DNA from 2 places in the Mesorhizobium sp. M0500 genome. Region 1 is predicted to be linked to the other one. Evidence: riboswitches for the same ligand, from Rfam matches in the RefSeq annotation. Region 1 holds a riboswitch; the other holds the start of a gene.
The links. A riboswitch is a leader RNA that binds a small molecule or an ion and turns the genes downstream of it on or off. The one in region 1 is predicted to bind glycine.
Positions count from the first base shown of each region.

Region 1 (7,267 bases):
ACCCCGCAATAGGAATAGCGGTAATCGGCGCTGGAGCAGACCACGCGTTTTGCCCCCGCAGCCTGCGCTGCCGCCGGCAGCAGCGAAAGCTTCGCCGGATTGCCCAGGATGCAAACCAGGAACATCATCGAACCGGTAACCGTCATCCGTGTCGACATCGCAACTCTCCATCAGGGTCCGCTATCGACAGAATGGCACCTCTGTGTAAATCTGACAACCGGACGGGCTCAGCGAGGTTATATTAATGCGCGCTAAGATGATCGCTACAACTATACTTGCCCTTTCTGCCTGGTTGGCTTTGTCGCTGCTGCCAGCCCGGGCGGACGACAGCCTCAAGCGCATCATCGACCAGAAGACACTGACGATCGGCGTGGCGCTCAACCCGCCATGGATCCTCAAGAAGGCCGACGGGAAGTTCGCCGGCTATGATGTCGACCTGACCAGTGCGCTGGCGTCTGATCTCGGCGTCGACCTGAAGCTGGTCGAGGTGCCCTGGAACGACCTCAAGACAAGACTGCTCAAGGGTGATTTCGACATGATCGCGGCGGGCTACGCCAGCACGCCGGAACGCGCACGCGAGGTGGTGTTCTCCAACCAGACCGGTACCGCCGATATCCGTATGGTTGCGACGATCGCCAGTCTTGGGAAAAGGCCGGGAAAGGCAGTGGCGGCGCCGGGATACAAGATTGCCGTGCTGTCCAATTCCACCGATGAAGCCGCCGCGAAGGAAGCTTTTCCCAAGGCGACCATCCTGTCTTTCGACAATACCTCCGATGTTTTCGCCGCGATCATCGGCGGCGACGCACAGGCGATGGTCGCGACATCGCCAACGCCCCAAATGGCCGCCAGGCTCTATGACGCGAAGTTGACGATGGTGGGCGGCCCGCTGTTGCGGACGCCGGAAGCGTTTGCGATGCGCCCGGACGATGTCCGCCTCATCCAATACGTCAACAACTGGATCGGCGCGCGCACCGCCGACGGCACCATAGGCGGCGTGCGCCGCTACTGGTTCGGCAGCTTCAAATGGATGTCGCGCTTCCAGACAGCTAAGTCCGAGCCCGCCAAGCAATAGGGTCGTGACCTGTTATGCAACCTTGTCGATTAGCGGCTTCAGCGCCGGATGGATTTCCGGCGAGGCGTGCTTGATCAGCGTCAGCAGCGCACGCTCGTTCTCCTGCAGCGGCCGGTCGCCGATGTGTTCAGCAAGCCACTTCGCTTCGCCGGCATCGACCGTCTCGGCCCGGCGGGCCAGTGCCTCGGCTGCCTTGTTCTTGGACTCCCATTCGGCTTCGATATCGCCCGGTGAGCGATAGGCTTCCATGATGCCGGACAGGCCGCCCGATACCATGCGGCTGAAGAACCCGCCGATCTCCGGATCGGCCTGTTCGAAAAAAGCATCCCGGCGCAGCGCCACGTCGCGCACCGGCGGTTCGTAGCCGGCCGAACACATGACGAAATTGGCGATCGCCTTGACGAATAGATCGTTCCAGGACGGATCGTTGTCGCCCGCCGCTGTCCGCTCGTTGATCTCGAACAGCACCTCGGCCTCGGCGCGGCTGATGGCGATGTTGCCATCGCCGCCGTAGGCGTAAAGGATGCGGCGCAACAGCTCGACCTCAGCCTTGGCAATCGACCCAGGGATAAGCCTGCCGCCGGTCATCAGCGGCCCCTTGCCGTCCACAACCGCATGAGCGACCTGCTCCAGCGCATAGCTGGAAAGCGTGCTCGGCGATGATTTGGCAACTTCCAGCACATGCACCAGCAGCTCGAGTTCGGTCTGGCTGTCGACCATGCCGTCGCGCGAAATCGTCCGGATCAGCCAGTCGGCATTGTCCTGCGAAACATAGCCCGCCGGCTTTTCCTGGTGGACGATGAAATCGGTGACGGCCTCGACGAAAAACTCGAGCCATTCCGTGCATTTGTCCCTCGCCGTTGCATCCAGCGCAAACAGCGCCTCGGCCTCGCCGCGCGTTACCACGCCGTCGCCGAACACTTCGCCGCGCAGCATGACCACGTCTTCCGCCGTGATCCGATTTTTCGAGGTCAGCCCGGCCACCGGCGCGCTCATGATCAATTCGCCCATTTTCTTCCCCGCCCGCCGCCGGTAATTGCCCGCCCTTATGCGGTATATCGGCAAGGTCTTGAGAAACCGGCAAGCGGCGTGGTTAGCGAAGGCTTGCCTGTAAAGAAGGCCCGCAGAAGACTTGGCAGTAAAAATGTCGCCGGCAGGTGACAAGGTGTCGTCCACGGGCTATGGATGACGAGTCGAGGGCTCTTGACCGAGTCCTACCTGTTTGCGGGAGAGAGCAGCGAGAGCTGCCGCCGAAGGGGAAATCGCCCGAAATCTCTCAGGCAAAAGAACCGTAGACGGGAAAGACACTCTGGAAAGTCGGGGCTTGCCCCCGCGCCGAAGGTGTAAGCGCTGCCGACAGAGTTACGGGGCGCGAGTCTCTCAGGCTTCAGACAGAGGGGCACGGACTGGTCGCCATTCGCGGCCGCTTGCGTGCGACTCTGGAGATGACATGACGGGCGACGACACCAAACACCTTCCCCTCGAAGATCTGCACATGGCAGCTGGTGCGCGCTTTGGCGCCTTCGCCGGCTGGTCGATGCCGCTGACCTATCCGGCCGGCGTGATGAAGGAGCACCTGCACAGCCGTGAGTATGCCGGCCTGTTCGACATCTCGCACATGAAGCTGTTCGAAATCAGCGGTACGGGGCCAGCAGCGCTTCTGAACCGCGCCTGCCCGTTCGATGCCGGCGCGCTTGAGGTTTCCCAGTCCAAATACACGTTCTTCCTCAATGAGGCGGCCGGCATTCTGGACGATCTGATCGTCACCAGGCTCGGCGCCGAGCGCTTCATGATGGTCGCCAATGCCGGCAACGCCGCCGCCGACGAAAAGCATCTGCGCGCACTGGCCAAAAATTTCGATGCAGAGGGCGATTTCGATGTAAAAGTGGATGCGCTCGACCGCGTCTTCCTGGCCATCCAGGGCCCCGAGGCGTGGGCTGCCCTTTCCCGCGCTGGCATCGAGACCGGTTCGCTGGTGTTCATGCACGGCATCGAGCCGCGCGAAAAATGGTTCATGAGCCGGTCCGGCTATACCGGCGAAGACGGCTTCGAGATCGGCCTGCCGGAAGCGGATGCAAGAAACCTCGTCGCCAGGCTGCTCGAGGACGAGCGGGTGATGTGGGTCGGCCTTGCCGCCCGCGACAGCCTGCGGCTCGAAGCCGGACTGTGCCTGCACGGGCTGGACATCACGCCGGAGATCGATCCGGCCAGCGCCGGGCTGATGTGGGCCATCCCCAAGGAGGTTCGCGCCTCTGGCGCCTTCATCGGCGCCGATGCGCTGCGCGCCATCCTGGAGCGCGGTCCGGCGCAAAAACGCGTCGGCCTGAAGCCGGAAGGCCGCCAGCCGGTGCGCGCCGGTGCTGCCCTTTTCGATGCTGACGGCAACCCTGCCGGCCATGTCACCTCAGGCGGCTTCGGCCCCTCGGCCGGTCATCCGGTCGCCATGGGCTACGTCCAGACGCCGCTTGCCAAATCCGGCGCAAAACTGTTCGCCGATGTCCGCGGGACGAAAATCCCGGTCGACATCCACCCCCTGCCCTTCACGCCCCATCGCTACCGCAAAGGATGATTTCAATGGCAAAGACCTATTTCACCGAAGATCACGAATGGCTGCGCGTCGAGGGCGGCATCGCCACGGTCGGCATCACCGACTACGCACAGCAGCAGCTCGGCGATCTCGTCTTCGTCGAGCTGCCGGAACTGGGCAGAAAACTGGCCAAGGGCGACACCGCCGTGGTGGTCGAATCGGTCAAGGCCGCATCGGATGTCTACGCGCCCGTCGACGGCGAGATCACCGAGGCCAACACCTCGCTGTCATCGGATCCTTCACTCGTCAATTCGGCGGCAACCAGCGACGGGTGGTTGTGGAAGATGAAGCTGGCCAATGAAAGCCAGCTCGACGGACTCCTCGATGAAGCCGCTTACAAAGCCCATATTGGTTGATAGCAGGACGAGGAAGATGACCGCAGCACCCTACCCCTTCTCGGCTCGCCATATCGGCCCGGGCCTCCATGACGTCAGAGCCATGCTGGCGACGATCGGCGTTCCTTCGGTCGAGACCCTGATCAGTCAGGCAGTGCCGAAGTCGATCCGGCTCGACCGGCCGCTGGCCCTGCCCGCCCCCGCAAGCGAAGCGGAAGCGCTGACCGAGCTCGCGGCGACGATGGCAAAGAACACGGTGCTGAAGAGCTTCATCGGTGCCGGGTATCATGGCGTCCACGTGCCGCCGGTGATCCAGCGCAACCTGTTCGAGAACCCGGCCTGGTATACGGCTTACACGCCTTACCAAGCCGAGATCAGCCAGGGCCGGCTGGAAATGCTGTTCAACTTCCAGACGCTGGTGACAGAACTGACCGGCCTGCCGGTGGCGTCGGCCTCGCTGCTCGACGAGGCGACGGCGGTGGCCGAAGCTGTCGGCATTGCGCTGCGCCATCATCGCGACAAGCGCACCAAGGTGGCACTGGCCGGCACGCCGCACCCGCAGACGCTGGACGTCGTGCGCACCCGCGCCGAGCCGCTCGGCATCGAGGTCGACGGCGAGGTGATCGACGACAACACCGCCGCCCTGCTGGTCTCCTGGCCCGATACATTCGGCGTCTACGGCGACCACAAGGCAGCGATCGACAGGGCCCGTGCTGCCGGCGCGCTGGTCGTCTTCATCGCCGACCCGCTTGGCCTGACGCTGACCGATGCGCCGGCCAGGCTTGGCGCCGACATCGCCGTCGGCCCGATGCAGCGTTTTGGCGTGCCGATGGGCTTTGGCGGGCCGCACGCCGCCTATTGCGCCGTCTCCGACAGGCTGACGCGGCTGATGCCCGGCCGGCTCGTTGGCCAGTCGACGGATAGCAAGGGCCGTCCCGGTTATCGCCTCGCTTTGCAGACACGCGAACAGCATATCCGCCGCGACAAGGCGACGTCCAACATCTGCACCGCACAGGCGCTGCTCGCCAATATGGCGACGGCCTACGCGATCTGGCATGGCCCTGCCGGGCTGCAGGCGATTGCCGGCCGCGTCCACACGCTGGCCAACCGCCTGGCTGCCGGCCTCAAGGCAGCGGGCGTTTCGGTGCTCGGCGACAGCCGCTTCGACACTGTGACCGTGGAAGTGAAGGGCAGAGCCGGCGCGATTGCCGCCGCCGCAGAAAAGACCGGCCGGCTGCTGCGCGTCATCGACGCCGACCATGTCGGCATCAGCTTCGACGAGACCTCCACTGAAGCCGATCTGGAGGCAATCGCAGCGCTTTTCGGCGCCAAGGCCGACGTTGCCGCCGGCAGTTCCATGCCAGGAACACCGCGCGGCAAGGAGTTCCTCACCCAGCCCGTCTTCCGCGAAAACCACTCGGAAACCGACATGATGCGCTTCCTGCGCCGGCTGGCCGACAAGGACCTGGCGCTCGACCGCGCCATGATCCCGCTCGGCTCCTGCACCATGAAGCTCAACGCCGCCGCCGAAATGATGCCGGTGAGCTGGCCTGATGTCGCCAACCTGCATCCCTTCGCGCCGGCAAACCATTCGATAGGCTATCGCGCCATGATCGACGATCTGGAAGGCTGGCTGGCCGAGATCACCGGCTTCGACGCGGTGACCCTGCAGCCCAATGCCGGCAGCCAGGGCGAATATGCCGGGCTGCTCGCCATTCGCGGCTATCATCTGTCGCGCGGCGAGGGCCATCGCACCGTCTGCCTGATCCCGTCCTCGGCGCATGGCACCAATCCGGCAAGTGCGGCCATGGCCGGCATGAGCGTCGTCGTCGTGCGCTGCACCGAGGACGGCAATATCGACATGGCCGACCTGCAGGCCAAGGCAGCCGAGCATGCGAACAACCTTGCGGCGCTGATGTTCACCTATCCTTCGACGCATGGCGTCTTCGAGGAAGGCGCGCGCGACCTTTGTGCCCTCGTCCACAGCCATGGCGGCCAGGTCTATTTCGACGGCGCCAACCTCAACGCGCTGGTCGGCCTCGCCCGTCCCGGCGATATCGGCGCCGATGTCTGCCACATGAACCTGCACAAGACCTTCTGCATCCCGCATGGCGGCGGCGGCCCCGGTGTCGGCCCGATCGGCGTCAAGGCGCACCTGAAGCCATATCTGCCCGGCCACGTCACCGAAGGCTCGGCCCATGCCGTGGCGGCGGCACCGTTCGGCAGTGCCTCCATCCTGCCGATCACCTGGATGTATATTCGTATGATGGGCGCTTCCGGCCTGAAGCAGGCGACCGAGACGGCGATCATCTCCGCCAACTATGTGGCGACGCGGCTCGGCGAGCATTTCCCCCTGCTTTACAAAGGGCGCAACGGACGCGTTGCGCATGAATGCATCCTCGACACCCGCGTGCTCAAAGACAGCGCCGGCATCAGCGTCGACGATATCGCCAAGCGGCTGATCGACTATGGCTTCCATGCACCGACCATGTCGTTCCCGGTGGCCGGCACACTGATGGTGGAGCCGACCGAGTCCGAGCCCAAGCGCGAGCTGGATCGCTTCTGCGAGGCCATGATCGCCATAGCCGGCGAGGCAGCCAAGGTGGCGAAGGGCGAATGGCCGTTGGGCGACAATCCTCTGGTCAACGCGCCGCACACCGCCGCCGAGGCGTTGGCCGGCCAGTGGACCCATCCCTATTCGCGCCTGGAGGCGGCCTACCCCGCCGGCGATGCCGACACGACGGCAAAATACTGGCCGCCGGTGTCACGCATCGACAATGTCGCCGGCGACCGCAACCTTGTCTGCTCCTGCCCGCCGCTGTCGGAATATCTGGGTGCGGCGGAATAGATCATGATCCCGAAAAGTGGAATCCGGTTTTCGGACAAGATCATGGGTCTAACAAGAAGATAGAAACCTCAATCAGGCAGAACGCAAGGCCGGCCCGTCGGCCTTGCTCGCCCGGTCCCGAAGGACGACGCGATTTCGCCCGGCGCGCTTTGCCGCATAGAGTGCTGCGTCGGCTTCGGCCAGCACATCGTCGAGACCGGTGCCGTTTGTTCCACCAAAGCCGATGCCGCCGCTGACTGTGCTTCGCAACGGACCAAGTTGGGTGGCCACGACTTCCGTGCCGAAGGCAACGCTGATCTTGCTCGCAATGTCATAGGCCTTCTCTTCCGTCATCCGCGACATGACGAGCACGAATTCCTCGCCGCCCAACCGGAAGGCGTCGACGCCGGTCCGGGCGTATTTCCTGATGACGGCGGCAAAGCGGC
Region 1 covers NZ_JAMYRB010000012.1:148,255-155,521, reverse strand. Annotated here, with positions in the region: gene NKI70_RS21485 (DUF3011 domain-containing protein) at 1-158, opposite strand, end outside; gene NKI70_RS21480 (transporter substrate-binding domain-containing protein) at 257-1,072, shown strand; gene NKI70_RS21475 (hypothetical protein) at 1,085-2,083, opposite strand; glycine riboswitch at 2,288-2,374, shown strand; gene gcvT (glycine cleavage system aminomethyltransferase GcvT) at 2,523-3,641, shown strand; gene gcvH (glycine cleavage system protein GcvH) at 3,647-4,015, shown strand; gene gcvP (aminomethyl-transferring glycine dehydrogenase) at 4,032-6,842, shown strand; gene NKI70_RS21455 (GGDEF domain-containing protein) at 6,915-7,267, opposite strand, start outside.

Region 2 (7,267 bases), on a different contig from region 1:
GAGCGGAGCGGGCAAAGCCCAATCCTTGAACGGAGCGCCGTTGCGCAGTGCACCGGGCTTGCGCATCAGGACCGGAAGGCAGTGCCACGGATCGTAGACGACTTGCTCCCGCTTGAAGCTGCGCGGATGATCGGCGACGACCGCGTCATCGAGAAGCACGACGATGCGGTCGGCATAGGCCCGCGCCAGAACCGCGCGGCCTGCGGCCTTGGCGTCGACGCTGTATTTGTTCCGGTCGTGCGAGATCAGACAGGTAGTTGTCGCCCGCATCGGCTTCTCGGCGAAGCCCGCGAAGGGGCCGCGATATTCGATAAGCTGGGCGCGCTCATCCTCGAACACATCCCAGACGGTCCGGTCCTTGAACTCCGGATGCTTCGCGCGACGCGCATAGGCGACACATTGATCGGCGAGCCAGGCGTTCAGCTCGTCCAACGATTTTACCTTCGGCCTCGGCCGGAACAGCAGGTCGCGGAGGGTGCCGACCTGGTTCTCGACCTGGCCCTTCTCCCAGCCGGCTGCCGGCGTGCAGGCCACCGGCTCGACCAGATGGTGAGAACAGAGCTGGAGGAAGCGGCGATTGTATTGCCGGGCGCGCCCGACGAAGATTGTCTCGACCGCCGTCTTCATGTTGTCATAGATCCCGCGCCGGCACGCTCCGCCATAGAAGGCAAAGGCGCGGTCGTGCGCGTCGAACACCATCTCCTGTGTCTCGCGGAAGTAGGCCTGAACGAACGGCATGCGGCTATGGGACAGCCGCATCTGCGCGACCTTCACCGTCAGCGGCAGACCGTGAAGCTCGATCCCTTCATGGCTCCAGTCGAACTGGTAGGCCTCGCCGGGATCGAAGCGAAGCGGGATGAAGGCATGCGCCGGCGCCCGGGCCCGATCGCTCCGCCATGCCTTCACGAACCGATGGATGCTGTCATGCGCGCCATCGTAGCCACGGCCGCGCAGTTCCTCGAACAGTCGTATCGTCGAGCGCCGCTCACGCCGCGGCAGCTTCTCTTCACGCTCCAGGATATCCGTCAGAACCACCAGCCATGGACCCAGCTTCGGCAGCGGCTGAACCTCGCGCTTGTAGCGGAACTCAGTCGCGCCAGACCGGATGACCTTGCGGACCGTGTCGCGCGCCACGCCGAGCTCGCGCGCAATCTGCTTGATCTTCTTGCCTCGGGAGAAAAACTCGAACCGGATCCGCGCAATCGTCTCCACAACCAACATCCCCAAACCCCTTCCCTCAAAAAGCGGGAAGGATCACCAGAACTGGAAAACAGGGGGCGAGGATTCGAAGCGAAATAACCCCCTCAGGGGACAACATTGCAGGCGATCTCACAGCCGGCAAGCTGCACGGCATCCACGTCACCGAAGCAAACATCAACTACCACGGTTCGATAACGCTCGACCCTGACCACTGCGAAGAAGCAGGGATCCTGCCCATGGAATTCGTGGAGATATGGAACAAGAATTCCGGGGCGCGGATTTCCACCTATGTCATTCTGGGCGAGCGCGGCTCACGATGCTGTATTCTAAACGGAACGGCGGCCCGCACTTGTCAGCCGGACGACCAGATCATTGTCTGCAACTCCATCTACCTGGACGAAGCGCATATCACCTCTCTGAAGCCGCGGATCGTTACGTTCGACCAGGACAACAACATACTCGACCGCCTGAGCTACTCCGTCGATTTCGACGCCGATGGCCGTTACAGTTTCTCCATCCTTGACGAAGCGAATGAAGCTTTCGCCATCCCTGCGCTGGTGTCCGGGGCGTGACATTTCCCTGCACGGTGTCGACTTCGTCGACAATGCCCCCGACATTGCTAACCGTTAGATTGGCCCATCTCGTATGTGTCCGGTTGACCGTTTGCCGACCCGCTCCAAGCCGATTTCCTGAAATTGGACACGCTGGCCTCATACAGTCAGAAATAACACAAAAAATGGTCCATACATTTCAGTGCGGACCTCGAAATGGCGATCAATGGCGCGCCTATCATCGTATAGCTGGAGTGTTCAAAGGCTGAACGGGAGAGATCGGCAACCGCCGACGCCGACGGAGCAACCCCCCAAGGAAACTCTCAGGCAAAAGTGACCGCACCGCCGAACGATCTGGAGAGAGACGCCACGCGCGTCCACCGAAGGGGAAAGCCGGTAGGTCCGGTTAAGCTCTCAGGTACCCGAGACAGATTTGGGGATTCGCTGCGAGCCAGGCTCGCACCCATTGCACTGTTCGGAGTTTAAATGCCTAAAATTGTTGTAATTGGCGCCGGAATTGCCGGTGTGTCGACAGCTTTTGCGTTGCTGGAGCAAGGCTACGAGGTGACCGTTGTTGAGCGGAGACGGTATGCCGCGATGGAAACGTCGTTCGCCAACGGTGGCCAGCTATCCGCAAGCAATGCCGAAGTCTGGAACCACTGGTCGACAGTGCTCAAGGGAATTAAGTGGATGCTTCGGCGGGATGCGCCGCTTCTCATGAACCCTACCCCGTCGTGGCACAAGTACAGCTGGCTGCTGGAATTCGTGTCCAATATTTCGCGATATCGCGAGAACACGATTGAAACGACCCGCCTGGCTATCGCGGCCCGTAAGCACCTCTTCGAGATCGCTGACCGCGAAGGCATCAACTTTGATCACGTCCGTCGGGGTATCCTGCATGTTTGCTGGGACAAAGCAGGCTTCTCCCACGCGTTGAAGGTGAACGAGATGCTGAACGAGGGTGGCCTCGACCGGCGTTCGATAACGCCCAGCGAACTTGCCGAGATTGAACCTGCATTACATGGCAATTTTTATGGAGGATTCTACACCCCGTCGGATTCTACCGGCGATATCCACAAATATTGCGCGGGCTTGGAGAAGGCCTGCACAAAGCGGGGCGCCCAATTCATCTATGACGCTGCGGTGAGCCGGATTGAACGCCGGGATCGCTTCCACCTCGTTTGCACAACTGGTGGCGCCGATCAGACGCTGGAAGCCGACGGCATTGTAGTCTGTGCGGGAACAAATAGTCGCGATATCGCTGCGATGTTCGGGGATCGCATCAACATTTATCCGGTGAAAGGCTATTCAATTACGGTGGAGTTGGACGGGTCTACGGCAGATTCCTCGGCGCCCTGGGTGAGCATTCTTGACGACCGCGCGAAAATCGTGACCAGCCGTCTCGGCGCTGCGCGTCTGCGCGTGGCAGGGACCGCAGAATTCAATGGTGTCAATTTCGACATCCGGGAAGATCGCATCAGACCTTTAGTCGACTGGACACGGATGATGTTCCCGAAAGTGGCAACTGAACACGTTGTGCCGTGGGCAGGGCTTCGACCGATGATGCCGAACATGATGCCGCGGGTCGGCAAAAGCCGGGTTCCGGGTGTCTTCTACAATACCGGTCACGGGCATCTAGGGTGGACGCTTTCAGCCGCAACATCGGCCATGCTGGCCACGGTTGTGGCTACGGATCTTCCGGTCGACGCTCGTTTGGCTGCGTAGAAGACCTCCCTGCTTTAACGCCCCGAGGAAACTTGAACATGACTAGTCTGACATTGGAAGTCGCCAATTCCATCATTAATAGGGCGTGCTCCACAGCAAGCGGAAAGGGTCTCAAGCCCTTGAGCGTTGCGGTTCTGGATGCTGGCGGCCACCTGGTCGCGTTCCAAAAGCAGGATGGGGCTTCAATGCTCCGCTTTGAACTTGCATTCGGCAAGGCTTACGGTGCTTTGGCCGTCGGTTTCGGTTCACGCTGGCTCGACACAGCATCAGCCGACCGACCGCACTTTGTAGCCGGCCTGACCGCCATATCAGGCGGCAAGATACTCCCCGTACCCGGGGGTGTCCTGGTGCGAGACAAGACCGGTCGGTTGCTTGGTGCGGTGGGCATTACTGGAGATACATCAGACAACGATGAAGCAGTGGCCGTGGAGGCAATCGAGATCGGCGGGTTGGATGCGCAGCCGGCCTGACTCAACCGAAGCGCGTGAAGCCCGTAGGTGAGAAACACAGATCCGTCGGCGGATCAGGCAGAATTGAAATAGCGTCTGCGCCTTCGGCGCGATTTTGAGATGTTTCGCGCACCGGGCGCCTTTAGGATGGTGCGCTGATGCCGGCTGCCACGGCTGAAAACGTCCGGACAAACAGGGTTGTAGAATGGATCAGGAAGCCTCCTCCGGCTTTGCGGTCAGTAAAATCAAAAAGGCCCTCAGCCTGGCCCTTGCGTTTCGTAACATCTGCAAGCGGCCGAAAAAGTTGCTTCCGATTAGTTGGCCTATTGATCCTCGGGCAGAGTTTGTGGCTGGAGGCCGGGATGCCCGGACATATGCGGCAACTCCCAACCCCTCGTCCTCACTCGCCTTAGAGGCCAGGGGCAGTGCGGGTATCGCTACCTACTGCACGCGCCGCGCTGGGTTGCAGTCGGATCAATCCAACGCCGTTCTCGATGTCGATTTGGGTGCCAAATGGCTCCGAGAGCTTCTGCAGCCGCTCCAGAATGGCTTTTCCTTGCTGGGCGGGAGCCAGACGCGGCACTCCCCGGTTGGCGAACCTGCTGGAGCGACGGAGCTCGATTGGATAGAGCCTCAGTTCGGCAAGCTGGTTCTGCTCAAAGCGGCTGACGGCGACAACGCTCTCATAATAGACCGCATCGGATTGCGGGCCTACAAACCCTTCTGGCGTCGGATATCCCTTGGCCACCTCGTCGACCGTTACCTCGGCGTCCGTATCGACCCGCGGATCCTTACCGTACACCTCGAACATGTCGGCGCCTACCGGCGTCCGAAGGTCCTGACAGAAGAAATTCCCCAAGCTGTAAAAGATAGGCCGGCCTTTGTAGATCTCGATGCCTCGCAACACATGGGGTCCGTGCACGACATACGCATCGGCGCCGGCATTAATAAGCTTACGCGCAAAGGCTTGTTCGTAATCGGGTGGCTCCTGGCTCCATCCCCCAGGTTCGTGTCCATGGTTCGTTGCAATGCAGAAGTCGGAGAACTGCTTGCCTTGACGAACATTGCGCTGGATACTGGCAACATCGCGGGTGTTAGGCTCAAAGCTGTAACCACCTTCGTTACCGGCTTTGAATGAGACCCCGGCCATCACCACCCTGGTGGGATCACTAGGCACTAGCGTACTATCGGGTAATGCATCACGAACTAGCCGTAGGTTATCCAGCATGTCAGCCGGTACGACAATGTTCTTCATCAAACGAAGTGCGTTGAGTCCGGGCCTACCCGGCGCCTCCCCAACTGGGTCGCAGGCACGAGACATGGGCTCGAACGTTGTTGTGAATGACACCAGTGCTACGCGACCGCGAGGGGTCTCCCAATAGCGAGCACCGCCGGCTTGCGCGAGATTCTCGCCGGCACCTGCGTGGATAATCCCGTTCTCTTCAAGGGCACGGCTCGTCTCGCGCATACCTTCGACGCCCCAGTCAAGCGTATGGTTATTCGCGCGACTAACCATATTGAAGCCCATCGCTTTCAAGTCAGGTCCGAGCTCGGGAGCGCTTATGCAATAGGCACCGCCGTACTCAGCCTGTGGGCATCCTTGAGACCGAGCATCCAAAATGTTCGTCTCCAAGTTGCCGAAAGTGACGTCGGCATCATGAAAGATTTTCAGGACATCGGCCAAGCCGGGATATTGGCCTTTTGTCACTGGCCGCGCCAAGAGAAGGTCTCCGACGGCCGCCATCGTGAAACCGTCTGCTACATTTGTTTCGATCGAACCGACCGTATCAAAGCCACCATCCCGCTGAATCGCAGGGTGACCATCTTTTTGATAATCCATATTTACTTCCTACTTTCCAGTGTATGTATTCAGCTGGTCCTATACTTGCGTTCCGATACTACAACCAGATCATCAGGCTGAGCCAACACGGGCGGGCGAATGATCGCCCAGCAGAGCCCGTTGAACTGGAGTGTCTGTGGCCGGAGCGCGCACATGGCAGGCCACAACGCGCCCGTCTGCCATTGGCACCAAAGGTGGCACTTCGATGCGGCAGCGCTCGACAGCGAGCGGGCAGCGCGGGTGGAACGCGCACCCAGTGGGCGGATTGATCGGGCTTGGTACCTCGCCCTCGAGGGGCGCCTCCAGCCGAACTCGCGTGGGATCCGGCACCGGAGCTGCCGCGATCAACGCCTCGGTGTAGGGATGGACCGGCTTGGCGAACAGCGCCTCGCACGGCGCAAGCTCAACGATCCGCCCCAGATACATGACCGCAACCCGATGGCCGATATGCTCCACGACGCCAAGGTCATGCGAGATGAAGACAAAGGCGATGCCCATCTGCTGCTGGAGATCCAGAAGCAGATTCAGAATCTGTGCCTGCACGGAGACGTCGAGGGCTGACACAGCTTCGTCGGCGATGATGAGTGAGGGGTTGAGCGACAGGGCGCGTGCAATGCCGAGCCGCTGGCGCTGACCGCCGGACAATTCGGACGGGAGCCTGTGCATCATCTCCGGCGACATTCCGACCTTTCGGAGAAGGTCCGCGGCAAGCGCCTGACGCTGGCTTCGGCCGAGGCGCTCGAAATTCTCGACGGGTTCGGTGATGATCTGTCCGGCCGTGAGACGCGGGTTCAGCGACGAGTAAGGATCCTGAAAGACCATCTGAATCCGACGGCGCCACGCGTGAAGCGCATGCTTCTTGAGGCCCGCAATATCGGTCCCGTCGATCAGCACCCGCCCGCCCGTCGGCGCTACGAGTCGCATCAAGATCCGCGCCACGGTGGACTTGCCGCAGCCGGATTCGCCGACGATGCAGAGCGTCTCGCCGGCCTCGACGGAAAAGGATACATCCTCCACCGCCCGGATCACCGGAATTGTCTTCTTCAAGAATCCCGCACCGAGCGGATAATGCTTGGTCAGATTCTCGACTTTCAGCAGAGGACCGTTCATGCGCCCATCACCTCTTCGGCACGCCAGCAAGCTGCGGCGTGGCTCGACCCGACATCACGCAGGGCGGGCGTCTTTTCGCGGCAAATGTCGATAGCGAACGGGCAGCGAGGCGCAAAGCTACAGCCGACAATGGGCTCGCGTAGACTTGGGACAATGCCGGGGATTTCCGGAAGGCGGCTCTGACGGCCCCGCCGCGGATCAGGCACCGATCGCATGAGGCCCTGAGTGTAGGGATGCGCCGGTCGCGCGAACAAATCTATCACGTTCGCTTGTTCTACGATCCGGCCAGCATACATGACGATCACGCGCTGGCATGTCTCGGCCACAACACCCAGATCGTGGGTGATGAACATCACGGCCGTTCCGGTGCGCTCTTTCAGATCGACGATGAG
Region 2 covers NZ_JAMYRB010000019.1:89,913-97,179, reverse strand. Annotated here, with positions in the region: gene istA (IS21 family transposase) at 1-1,221, opposite strand, end outside; gene panD (aspartate 1-decarboxylase) at 1,317-1,772, shown strand; glycine riboswitch at 2,012-2,101, shown strand; gene NKI70_RS25925 (D-amino acid dehydrogenase) at 2,238-3,476, shown strand; gene NKI70_RS25920 (GlcG/HbpS family heme-binding protein) at 3,515-3,946, shown strand; gene NKI70_RS25915 (CapA family protein) at 4,335-5,765, opposite strand; gene NKI70_RS25910 (ABC transporter ATP-binding protein) at 5,838-6,875, opposite strand; gene NKI70_RS25905 (ABC transporter ATP-binding protein) at 6,872-7,267, opposite strand, start outside.
Region 2: it holds a riboswitch for glycine, as region 1 does, so the genes downstream of both, NKI70_RS25925 (D-amino acid dehydrogenase) here and gcvT (glycine cleavage system aminomethyltransferase GcvT) in region 1, are expected to answer to the same signal.